Regions from separate parts of the Actinoplanes sp. NPDC026619 genome, predicted to be linked through region 1. Evidence: riboswitches for the same ligand, from Rfam matches in the RefSeq annotation. Region 1 holds a riboswitch; the other holds the start of a gene.
What was found. Region 1 has a riboswitch for S-adenosylmethionine ahead of AB0E90_RS38735 (aminotransferase class V-fold PLP-dependent enzyme). Riboswitches for the same ligand answer to the same signal wherever they lie in the genome.
Positions count from the first base shown of each region.

Region 2: linked by a shared signal. The riboswitch ahead of thrC (threonine synthase) and the one ahead of AB0E90_RS38735 (aminotransferase class V-fold PLP-dependent enzyme) in region 1 are both predicted to bind S-adenosylmethionine.

Region 1 covers NZ_JBEZYA010000024.1:23,549-29,452, forward strand. Annotated here, with positions in the region: gene AB0E90_RS38735 (aminotransferase class V-fold PLP-dependent enzyme) at 1-1,027, opposite strand, end outside; SAM riboswitch class IV at 1,061-1,176, opposite strand; gene AB0E90_RS38740 (CBS domain-containing protein) at 1,532-1,969, opposite strand; gene AB0E90_RS38745 (hypothetical protein) at 2,150-3,481, opposite strand; gene AB0E90_RS38750 (ATP-grasp domain-containing protein) at 3,481-4,632, opposite strand; gene AB0E90_RS38755 (NAD(P)-binding domain-containing protein) at 4,632-5,795, opposite strand.
Region 2 covers NZ_JBEZYA010000007.1:229,346-235,249, forward strand. Annotated here, with positions in the region: gene AB0E90_RS17965 (AAA family ATPase) at 1-158, opposite strand, end outside; gene AB0E90_RS17970 (alpha/beta fold hydrolase) at 278-3,031, shown strand; gene AB0E90_RS17975 (ABC transporter permease subunit) at 3,028-3,882, shown strand; SAM riboswitch class I at 3,964-4,100, shown strand; gene thrC (threonine synthase) at 4,112-5,392, shown strand; gene AB0E90_RS17985 (GNAT family N-acetyltransferase) at 5,634-5,904, shown strand, end outside.

The DNA.
Region 1 (5,904 bases):
TCAGCAGTTGTTGCTCACGGTCGTGCAGCTCGGCTCGGTCGGCCTCGGTCAAGGCCGCACAGACCGCTGCCAAGGACACCGCACCCAGCAGGTTCGGCGTGCCGCCCTCGTGCCTCGCCGGGCCGGCCTGCCAGCGGACGTCGCCGATCGTGTCGCCGACTGCGGCGCTCGCTCCGCCGCCGGCCAGGTAGGGCGGAGCCCCGTCCAGCCAGTCGGCGCGGCCGGCAAGCACGCCTGCGCCGAACGGGGCGTAGAGCTTGTGGCCGGAGAGCGCGACGTAGTCGGCGCCGATCTCGCGCAGGTCGATCGGCCGGTGCGGGGCCAGTTGGGCGGCGTCGACGACGATGCGGGCGCCGTGGGAGTGCGCGACCTCGGCCAAGGCCGTGATCGGCCACAGCTCGCCGGTCACGTTGCTGGCACCGGTCACCGCCAGCAGCACGGGGCGGCGGCCAGCCGGCACGGAGCCACCCAGGCCGGCGGCCGCGAACTGGGAACCACCCACGGCGGCCGACGCGGATCCTGAGTCGCGCACGGCCGTGTAGGCGGAATCACGGGCGGCGGGTGCGGAGACCTGGTCGGCGGCGGACTCGGTGGCGCGGAGGGCGGTTAAGGCGCGGTCGACGGCTGCTACGGCCTCTTCCGGGCTGGTGGGGGCGGGCAGGCGGAGTTGGTTGGGCCAGGGCAGGAGGTTGGCGTGGTGCTCGCCGTCGAAGAGGACGGTGGTGGTGCCTGGCGGGAGGGCGCGGGCCAGCAGGTTCAGCGCGTCCGTGGTGTTGCGGGTGAAGACGACGTGGTCGCTGGGGCGACAGCCGAGGAAGGAGGCGATGACGGCGCGGGCGCGCTCGTATTCCAGGGTGGAGGTCTGCGAGCGGGGGCCGGTGCCGCGGTGCACGCTGCCGTAGCTGGGGAGCAGGGCGTTCACGGCGTCGGCGGCGGCTCGGACGCAGGGCGCGGTGGCGGCGTAGTCGAGGTGCACGAAACCGGCGCCGATGACGTCGAGGTCGGTGGTGTGGACGGCAAGGGACATGGCAGACCTCTGCGAGGATCAGGGACCCAGGAGGGTCCGCGCTTGCCCGCGTCGGTCGACGCCGGGCCCGGTCCTCACCCGGGGCACCCCATCGCGAACGCAAGGGTTGCCGGTCAGCAAGCCGGGGCTACGCGCTGACACTCATGACCTGCCCGACACGTTAGCAGCCACCCACCCGCTTCGCTGACGCATGGGCCGAGTGGTCCAGCCCACACGGCCGGGCCGAGAAACCCCAGTCCAGCAGCGTTGTGCCAGCTCCGGCGGGCCTCCGCCGCACCCCGGCGGGCCGGTCGGCCCGTCAAGGCAGGCCGACGGTCCGAGCGGCGCGCGAGGGGTTCGGTGGGGTCGAGAATCGCCGGCCTCACTCGCTGCTCGATTCGGCGGCCGAAGCACCCGGGCGGAAACGCGTCCGCCGACTGCGAACGCCGGATTCCTTCGGGCGAGGCCAGGCTCGGCTGCCGCCCACCCGGCGGAACGGCATGGTCGCCGGGTGGGTGGTGGGCGTCAGACTCGTTCGCCGGTGATGTAGCCGGTCAGGCTGCTTCGTTCGGCTTCCAGCTCGTCGATGCGGTTCTTCACCACGTCGCCGATGCTCACCACGCCCTTGAGGGCGCCGTTCTCGACCACCGGCACGTGGCGGAAGCGGTTGTCGGTCATCAGGCGCTCTACTTCTTCGATGGGGGCCTCGGGAGCGACCGAGCGCACCTGCACCGTGTGGATGTTCGACACCGGTTCGGTCAGGACGGCGGCGCCTCGGGCGGCCAGGGCGCGCACCACGTCGCGCTCACTGACGATGCCGTCGACGCGGGCGCCGTCGGCTGAGACGATCAGGGCGCCGATCTTGTGTTCGGCCAGGAGGGTCAGCAGCTGGGTCACGTCTGCGGTGGGTTGTACCGTGACGACTCGGTCGCCCTTGACGCGGAGAATGTCGCTGATACGCATCTTTGCTCCCCATCTCGTGCCGGTCCGCGAAAAGCCGCCTGGCGGGCCGCCCAAGGACGGAGTGCCCCGCCACGTTGCGGGCATATGCCTAGAGATGCAGTCAATCACGTCCTGATGTCAAGGGCGTCAACATGACAAGCCCTCTCACGTGCGCGATCCGGCAAGCGCAGGCGCGGCCGGTCACTGCGGGTTGGTGAGGGCTGGGGTGCCTGGGCGGCAGAGGTGAACGGTGCCTTCGGTGCTGGCTGGGCCCTCGATCGTCCAGCCGGCCGGAGATCTGGTCACCGTGGAGACCGCTCGGCGTTGCCACCAGGCGGCGGCTTCGGCGGGCAGGGGGCGCCACGCGGTGGGGTCGTCGTGGAACTTGTCCAGCAGCTGGCGGTAGCCGTCGGTCACGCGTGGGTCGGTGGCGTAGTCGGGGTGGGTGAGGATCAGGGCCAGGCCGCTCCGGTCGCGCAGGTGGGTGGCCTTGTCGAGCCAGAGCGTTGCGTCCTGGTGCTGGAGGATGGCGAACAGGGTGTGGTCCATCGGCAGGGTGATCGGCAGCTCGACCATGTCGCCGGGGGCGCCCGGGGAGCCGATGAAGTAGGGCAGGTAGCTGAGGCTGCCGCCGGGGCGCGGCTCGTACGGGGCGGTGTCGTGGTAGGAGCTGTCGTAGGCGAAACCCAGCTCCGGCATCCACCTCCAGGTGCGCTGGGTGGCGGGTGCGCGGAATCCGGCGGCCTGCCACCTCTCGGCGTACACCCGGATGGTGGGAAGCCGGCGCCGGAGCAGCCGGCGTGAGCCGAGGTCGCGGCCGTCGTGTCGCAGGCCGTGAACGCCGATTTCGCAGCCCTCGGCCCGCAGCGCGGTCAGGACTCCGTCGGGGGTGCGGTAGCGCAGGGGCACGAAGTTCCACGAGGAGCGGTGGCCGGCGGCGCGTTCGATGTCGCGCAGGACCTCGATGTTGGCCAGGCCGGCGGCGGTCTCGACGTCGTGGGTCAGCACCAGGGCCCAGGTGTGGCCGCCGGGCCACAGGCCGAGCCACGGCACCGGGCGGCCGGCGAACGTCGCGACCAGCTGGAACATCCACTCGTGGAAATCGTGCAGCGCGGTCTCGACCGGGAAGGCCGGGAAGGTGGCCTGCTCCTGCACCCGGGTGAACGCCTGCCGCAGCCGGATCTGCGCGGGTCGCGGGATCGCCGGGCGGAGCAGGTAATAGAGGCGCACGAGCGCCGCCCGCACGGCCGATCGGTCCTGGTAGTGCTCGCTCCAATAGCGCCACATGACCTCGCCGGGGTCGAAGGGCAGCGCGAACGGGGACGAGGACGGCGCCGTGTGGTGCGCGAAGATCGGGATGCCGTCGATCACCTGCCGGCCCAGCACTCCCCCGGCCGACGGCCAGGTCAGCAACGGGCCGTCGGTGCCGGCCAGGCGGAGAGCGTGCCGGCCGGGCGGGGTCAGGAACTGCATGATCCGGTACGGGACACGGAAGTAGTCGAAGAACGCGAACGGCGCCGTGGCTTCGAACATCACAGACCACGCTTCACGGCCAGGTACGGCAACAGGGCGAGCTCGTAGAGGCCGGGGAGCGGATCGCGCCGGGAGAAGACCGCCTCGGTGTCGATGCCGCGCAGCGTGCGCAGGTATGGCGCCGGGCGCGCCCGATCGACGACGGCGTTGGGCACGTCGGTCGCCAGCCGGATCCATGACACGCCGCTGCGCGCCACGCCGGGCGGCACCGGCCGGCCGATCTGATCGCGGAACAACAGGTACGGGAAGTCGACGCCGGCGGCCCGCCCGAGCGAGTGGTAACCCCAGGTCCGCGCATTGACGTCGAGCAGTTTGAATTCGCCGTCGCGCGGGTCCAGCTTGAATTCCACCTCGACCAGCCCGTAGTAGCCGATCTCGCGCAGGAAGGTGAGCGACGGCGCTTCCAGCGCGGGCAGCGGCACGGTCTGCACGAACGTGCTGGCCCGGCCGAAGTCGGACGGGTGCTGCCGGGTCCGCCGCACCGTCATGCTCGCCACCGCGGCGCCGTCGCGGACGAACGCGCAGTACGAGAACTGCCCGTCGCCCGGGATCATCTCCTGCACGAGGATCTCGCCGGCCGGCACGATCTCGGCCGCTCGCGTGAACTGCCGCCGCAGTGATGGCAGCGAGTCGGCCCGCCACGCCTTGGCCCGGGTCGCGTAGAAGAAGTTCTCCTTGATGGCCGGCTTGATGATCACCGGGGCGGAGAGGTCGACCTCGTCGAGGTCGGCGACCGACAGCGGGAACCAGGTGCGTGGCGACGCCACCCCAAGTTTCTGGGCCATCCGGTAGGTCTCGCGCTTGTCCCAGGCCGTCCGCACGCAGTCCCACGGCGGCGCCGGGATGCGCCAGCTGCGGGCGAGCAGCGACCGGTGCCGGCTGAGGGCGGCCACATTTTCGTCGCGGGTCGGGAACACCACCCAGCCGTCGAGATCGCCGAACCGGGCGCGGGCCAGCGACAGCGCGTCGAGCACGTCGGTGTCCGAGCGCAGGCTCGGCACCCGCACCGACGCGCCGGTCCACCGCGAGGCGGCGGCGATGGAGCGTTCGTCGTCCACGACGACGGTCGGGATGCCGTGCTCGCCGAGGCTGCGGACGATGCCGAGCCCCTGGTAGTCACCGCCGAGCACCACGGCACCGGGTGACCGCATCACTGCCGCCGGCCCGCGATCCGCCCGGCGACGGCCCGGCTCGCGAACCAGCCGCCCGACACGAACCGCATGATCGGCCCGAAGCTCCACGCGGCGGGCGCGCCGGCGAAGTGCAGGCCGGGAACGGTCGACTCGAGGCCCGGCCCGAGCACCGGGTAGCCCTCCACCCGGCGCACCGACCGGATCAGCTCGGGCGCAAGGAACGGGTAGTGGGTGATGTCGACCTGATAGCCGGTGCCGTAGATCAGGTGGCTGCCGGTGACGACGTCGCCGCCGGCCGACTCGACCCGGATCTGCTTGCCGTCGGCCGAGACCGACGCCGACCGCACCGGGAAGCCGAGCCGGATCGGCACCTCGCGCAGCCGGGAGATGAGCCACTCCGCGCCGGCCGGCCGGATGGCCCGCCGGGCGGCCGGTGTCTGCACCGACCGGGGCAGCCGCCGGAACAGCGACGGGGCGGCCACCACTCGGGACAGGCCGAGCGGCCCGACGTCGGTGGGCGCGTAGAACAGCGGTTTGGCCCGGCCGAGCATGCGCTGATATTTCCCGCCGTGCAGCCAGGTGAGCTGGTCGCGGCGGACCAGCACCTCCACCTCGGCGCCGGACTCGTGCAGGAGCGCGGCCGATTCGAGCGCGCTCTGCCCGCCCCCGACGACGATCACCCGCTCCCCCTTGAAGCGGCTGAAATCGCGGTGCTCACTGGCATGGGTGGCGAGCGGCAGGCCCGCGAACGGCGCCGGGCGGCGGGCGAAGGGCGCGATCCCGGCCGCCACCACGACGCGCCCGGCCCGCAGCGACGAGCCGTCGCCGAAGGACAGCGTGAAGCCGTCCCCCACCCGCGTCACGGTGCGGACCGCGCGGCGGTCCACCTCCGGCGCGACCTGCGACTGCACCCATTCGCCGTACGCGACGAAGTTTTCCAGCGGCACCGGCTTGCCGAACTCCGCGCCGGTTGCGGCCACATAGGCGTCCAGGGACACCGGCCCCCGATAGTCCGCGATGGACGTGGCGGTCCAGTTCGACCGGAGGAGCATGCCTTCCGGCATGTCCTTCCAGAAGGACATCGGCTCGCCTATCACCCGGTGTTCCACGCCGGCACCACTCAGCGCGGCGGCGACCGCCAATCCGTACGGCCCCGCGCCGAGAACTGCCACGTCGGTCATGACGCGATCCCCCCTGATCGACATTCGTCGACATCGTCGGGACCCAGCATCACCTATCCGTAAGCGGGGCAACACCGTCCGTGAGTCCAAAGCGGATTCACACGCTCGG
Region 2 (5,904 bases), on a different contig from region 1:
GCCCGGCAGGCAGTCGTGTGCCGGCCGGTCAGGCGGACCGGATCGCCGGGTTTGATCTCGTGGGCCGCCATCAACGCGGGGTGCAGCCGCACGACGCCGCGCCGGGCGTCCAGCGGCGCCGACTGCGTGGTGACGATCAGTGTCAGTTCATCGGCCACCGCGAGATGTCCCCCGTCGTCAGGATGCCGTTTCGATGTTGTGCACCCACGCTATCGCTGACACGCCCGCTGAGACGCTTCACAGCAGAGGCTCAGACGCAGCCGGATAGCTTTGCCGCATGTCACTGTCGAGCCGGCTGCGCCGTGCGCTGCCCCGGCCTACCCGCCGCCGTGTCGTCTCCGGCTCGGTGGTCCTCGTCCTGGTCGCGGCCCTGATCGGCTGGGTGGTGTGGCCCGATCGGCCCGGCTGGACCAGCGCCGACGAGCAGATCACGGTGAAGACCGGGCCGGCCGGCGCGGAGAGTGTCGACCTGGACGCCCGGCTGTACCTTCCTCGCGATCGAAGCGGGAAGGTGCCGGCGGTGCTGCTCGCGCACGGGTTCGGCGGCACCAAGGACTCGGTGAGCGACAACGCCGAAGAGCTGGCCGACCGTGGCTACGCGGTGCTGACCTGGACCGCGCAGGGCTTCGGCCGCAGCGGCGGCCAGATCCACCTGGACAGCCCCGACTACGAGGTGCGCGACGCGCAGGGCCTGCTCGACTGGCTGGCCGCCCGGCCGGAGATCCAGCTGGACGCGACCGGCGACCCGCGGGTGGGCGTGGTCGGTGGCTCCTACGGCGGCGCGCTGGCATTGCTGCTGGCCGGGCAGGACCCCCGGGTCGACGCGATCGTCCCGTCGATCACCTGGAACGACCTGACCAACGTCTTCCTGCAGCAGTCGGCGGCCACTACCGCGAGCGGTGTCTTCAAGAAGGGCTGGGCCGGCCTCTACTTCGGCAACGGCGCGGCCACGCTCACCCCGAACGCGCCGGTGCCGGCCGGGCAGGACCCGGCCTGCGGGCGGTTCGCGGCCGATGTCTGCGCGGCCTACCTGCAGCTCGCCACGGCCGGCACGGCCGACGCGGCGACGACCGCTCTGCTGCGCAAGTCGAGCCCGGCCACCGTGCTCGACCAGATCAAGGCGCCGACCCTGCTGATCCAGGGCGCGGTCGACACGCTCTTCCCGCTCGCCGAGGGCGACGCGAACGCCAAGGGCATCGCCGCGACCGGCACACCGGTGAAGGTCGCCTGGTTCACCGGCGGCCACGACGGCGGCGCCGGCCCGCAGACCGACCAGGACCGGGTGAAATACCTGACCGTGCAGTGGCTCGACCACTACGTGAAGGGCGAAGGCAAGGCGCCGTCGGACGACTTCACCTACTCCCGGGTGGCCGGCTTCAGCGCGCTCGACCGGGGCCTCGTGACCAACGGTTACTCGACGAAGGCGTACCCAAGCCTCGGCGGAACCGGAAGCACCCAGGTCTCCCTCGCCGGGCCGGCGCAGCCGGTCGCGAACCCGCCGAACGGCAACCCGGCCGCCCTTTCCTCGCTGCCCGGCGCCGGCAGCCGCCTGAGCGAGCTGCTCGGCGGGGTCGCCGCCGACATCCCCGGCCAGTACGCGACGTTCGAATCCACCCCGGTGACCAGCGCGATCGAGGTGGCCGGCGCGCCGGCCGTGCAGCTGCGCGTGGCGTCGCCGACCGGTGAGGCCACGGTCTTCGTCAAGCTCTACGACGTCGACGAGTCGGGCGCCGAGACGCTCAGCGCCGGTCTGGTCGCGCCGGTCCGGCTCACCGGCCTGCCGGCCTCGATCGATGCGGCCCAGCCGGTCACCGTGACGCTGCCGGCGATCGTCCGGCGGATCGACTCCGGGCACACCGTGCGGGTCGTGGTCGCCACCAGTGACCAGGCGTTCCTCAGCCCGGCGAAGCCGATCACCTACACCGTCCAGCTCGGCACCCAACTCACCCTGCCGACCGTGGTGGGCACGCCGATCGCCAACCCGCAGACGGTGTGGCGCTGGGTGCTGGGCGGCCTGCTGGTGGCGATCGCGCTGGGTCTCGCGGTGGTCCTGCTCGTGCGGCGCGGCCTGCGGCGCCGGCGGCACGACGAGGTTCTTTCCGACTTCGCGGACACGCCGCTGGTGGTTCGGGGGCTGCGGAAGGCGTACGGCGATGGCTTCGTCGCTGTTGAAGAGGTCAGCTTCTCGGTGGAGCGTGGCCAGGTCGTGGGCCTGCTCGGGCCGAACGGCGCGGGCAAGACGACCACGCTGCGGGTGCTGATGGGGCTGACCATGCCGACCGGCGGCGACGCGCTGGTGTTCGGCCACCGGCTGATGCCGGGCGCGCCGATCCTGTCCCGGGTGGGCGCGCTGGTCGAAGGCCCCGGCTTCCTGCCGCATCTGAGCGGCTACGAAAACCTGAAGGCCTACTGGCTCGCGACCGGGCGGCCGGAGGCGGACGCGCACTTCGACGAGGCGCTGCGGATCGCCGGCCTGGGCGACTCGGTGCACCGCAAGACCAAGAAGTACAGCCACGGCATGCGCCAGCGGCTGGCCATCGCCCAGGCCATGCTCGGCCTGCCCGAGCTGCTGGTGCTGGACGAGCCGACCGACGGCCTCGACCCGCCGCAGATCGCCGAGATGCGCCGGGTGCTCAAGCGCTACGCCACCGACGGGCGGGCGGTGCTGGTCTCCAGCCACCTGCTCGCCGAGGTGGAGCAGACCTGCACGCACGCGGTGGTGGTCAACAAGGGCCGGATCGTGGCGTCCGGGCCGGTCGAGGACATCGTCGGGGAGTCGCCCTCGGTGCAGATCGAGGTCTCCGACGTACCGGCGGCATCTTTGATCTTGGAAAAACTGGGGGTCAGATCGGTGCTTCCGGACGGTCCGTCCGGGCTGATCGTGGACATGAACGGCACGTCCCGCTCCGAGGCGGTGGCGTCGCTGGTCCGGGCCGGCGTCGACGTGGATCGCGTGGTCCCGCGCCGGCGACTTGAAGATGCCTTCCTCGCGCTGGTCGGGGACAACTCGCGGGGGAGTGGAGACCGATGAGCGCGGTAACGGGCTATCGGGCGTCGGCGACCATGCCGATCTGGGCCGAGGTGCGGCGGCAGGCGTCGCGGCGGCGGACCCAGCTCGCGCTCGGCTTCATGGCGCTGCTGCCGATCATCATCCTGGTCGCGTTCGAGTTCGGCGGCGGCAACGGCGACGACGAGAACAACGGCGGGGCGTTCGGCAGCCTGGTCGACCTGGCCACCTCGGGCGGCCTGAACTTCGCGCTGTTCTGCCTTGCGGTGTCGGCCGGCTTCCTGCTGGTCGTGGTGGTCGCGCTGTTCTGCGGCGACCCGGTGGCCAGCGAGGCCAGCTGGGGCAGCCTGCGCTACCTGCTGGCCATCCCGGTGCCCCGGGTCCGTCTGCTGGCCGTGAAGCTGGTGGTCGCGCTCGGCTACTCGCTGCTGGCGCTGCTGATCCTGGCCGGGACCGGCCTGCTGGTCGGCACCCTGCGCTACGGCTGGCATCCGCTGGGCAGCACCATCGCGGCCGCCATCCCGGCCGGTGAGGGCCTGCTGCGGTTGGCCGGCATCGTCGCGTACCTCGCGGTGATCATGTTGGTGGTGGCCGGCCTGGCCTTCCTGCTGTCGGTGCTGACCGACGCGGCGCTGGGCGCGGTGGGCGGCGCGGTGCTGCTCTGGATCCTCTCCAGCATCCTCGACCAGATCACCGCGCTGGGCAGCGTGCGCACCCTGCTGCCGACCCACTTCAGCGACGCCTGGCTGGGCCTGCTTTCCACTCCGGCGCAGGTGGATGACCTGGTCAAGGGCGCGATCGCGGCGATCTGTTACGCCACCGTCTTCTGGTCGCTGGCGTTCTGGCGCTTCACCCGCAAGGACATCACCTCGTAGGGGTTGTGCCGCTCACACCTCGGGATTCTGCTGGCGCAGAGGGCCCAAGGCCGACGTAAGGTGTTGGAAACACAACTGAATACCTCATCCAGAGGGGCAGAGGGAACGGCCCTGTGAAGCCCCGGCAACCACCGTGCATGTCTCGAAGAAGAGGCCGCGCTCGGCAGGTGCTAATTCCGTCCTCGCCGCGGCAGATTGCCGCCGGGGAAAGATGAGAGGGAAGGCCTCGATGACGTCTGCCGTCAGCACACCCACTGTTACCGATTCCCCGGCCCGCGGCCTCGTCTGCCGCGCCTGTGGCGCCGAATATCCGCTCGTCGCGCAGCACGCGTGTTACGAGTGTTTCGGCCCGCTCGAGGTGGCCTACGACCAGGCCGCACTTGCGCGGGTAACCCGTGAGCAGATCGAGGCCGGCCCGCAGAACATCTGGCGTTACGCCGGTCTGCTTCCGGCCGGCCAGGACCCGGCCACCCGGGTGACCCTCGACCCCGGCCTGACCCCGCTGGTCAGCGCGCCCGCCCTGGCCGCCGCCGTCGGCCTGCGCGCCCCGCTGTTCGTCAAGGACGACTCGGCCAACCCGACCCACTCGTTCAAGGACCGGGTCGTCTCGGTGGCGCTCACCGCCGCCCGCGGCCTCGGCTTCACCCGCTTCGCCTGCGCCTCGACCGGCAACCTGGCCAACTCGGTCGCCGCCCACGCCGCTCGGGCCGGTGTGCCGAGCATCGTCTTCATCCCGCACGACCTCGAGCCGGGCAAGATCATCACCACCGCGGTGTACGGCGGGGAACTGGTCGCCATCGAGGGCTCCTACGACGACGTCAACCGGCTCTGCGGCGAACTGGTCGAGACCGACGAGTTCGAGGACACCGCGTTCGTCAACGTGAACGTGCGCCCGTTCTACGCCGAGGGCTCCAAGACGCTCGGTTACGAGGTCGCCGAGCAGCTCGGCTGGCGCATCCCGGCCCAGGTCGTCATCCCGATGGCCTCCGGCGAGCTGCTCACCAAGGTGGACAAAGCCTTCACCGAGCTGGTCGAGATCGGCCTGGTCACCGCGCCCGAGGGCGGCTGGGCCGTGTTCGGCGCCCAGTCGGCCGGCTGCAACCCGATCGCGACGGCGTTGCAGAACGACACCGATCAGATCATTCCGGTCAAGCCGACCGGCATCGCCAAGTCGCTGAACATCGGCGACCCGGCCGCCGGGGCGTACGCGATCGAGGCCGTCCGCCGCACCGGTGGCTGGATGGACTACGCCGACGACGACGAGATCCGCGAGGGCATCCGGCTACTGGCCGAGACGACCGGCGTCTTCGCCGAGACGGCCGGCGGCACCACGGTGGCCGTGCTCAAGAAGCTGGTCGCGAGCGGCAAGCTCGACCCGGAGAAGGAGACGGTCGTCTTCAATACCGGTGAGGGGCTCAAGACGCTGGACGCGGTGGCCGAGCTGGTCGGGCCGACTCATCGGATCAAACCGTCGCTGAAGGGCGCTCGCGAGGCCGGCCTGCTTGGATAACTCTCGGTAACCACTACTCTGCCTTAAGTTGAAGATTCCATCCGCAGAGGACTTGCGCACCGATCTCAGTGTCGGCAGGATGCTCTCTGCGGGAGGGCCGACGCCGTACGCGGCCCCTCACCTTCGAGCTTGGCGACAATCTCTCGAGGTGCCCAACGACCCAGTGCCGGAGGCGCTGTGCGTTCGTCCTCCCGACCAAAATCGTTTGGTTTCATGGCCGCTGCCCGGCAGGGTGGCGGCCATGTCCGTCTCTATCGGTCCGCTCGTGTCGCCCGATGACGCCTATGAGATCGACTCGGCCTGCATGGCGCACGACCGGGCCGACCTCCCGATCCAGAGTCGCGAGGTGTTCGCGGCCCGGGTGACCACGCCGCCCGCGGGCCACACCTCGGAATACTTCCTCGCCCGCCTCGACGGTGCGCCGGCCGGCTACCTCGAGATGATGTACCCGCAGGTCGACAACCTCGGCAACGCGCACGTCGAGCTGCTGGTGACGCCACCGCTCCGGCGGC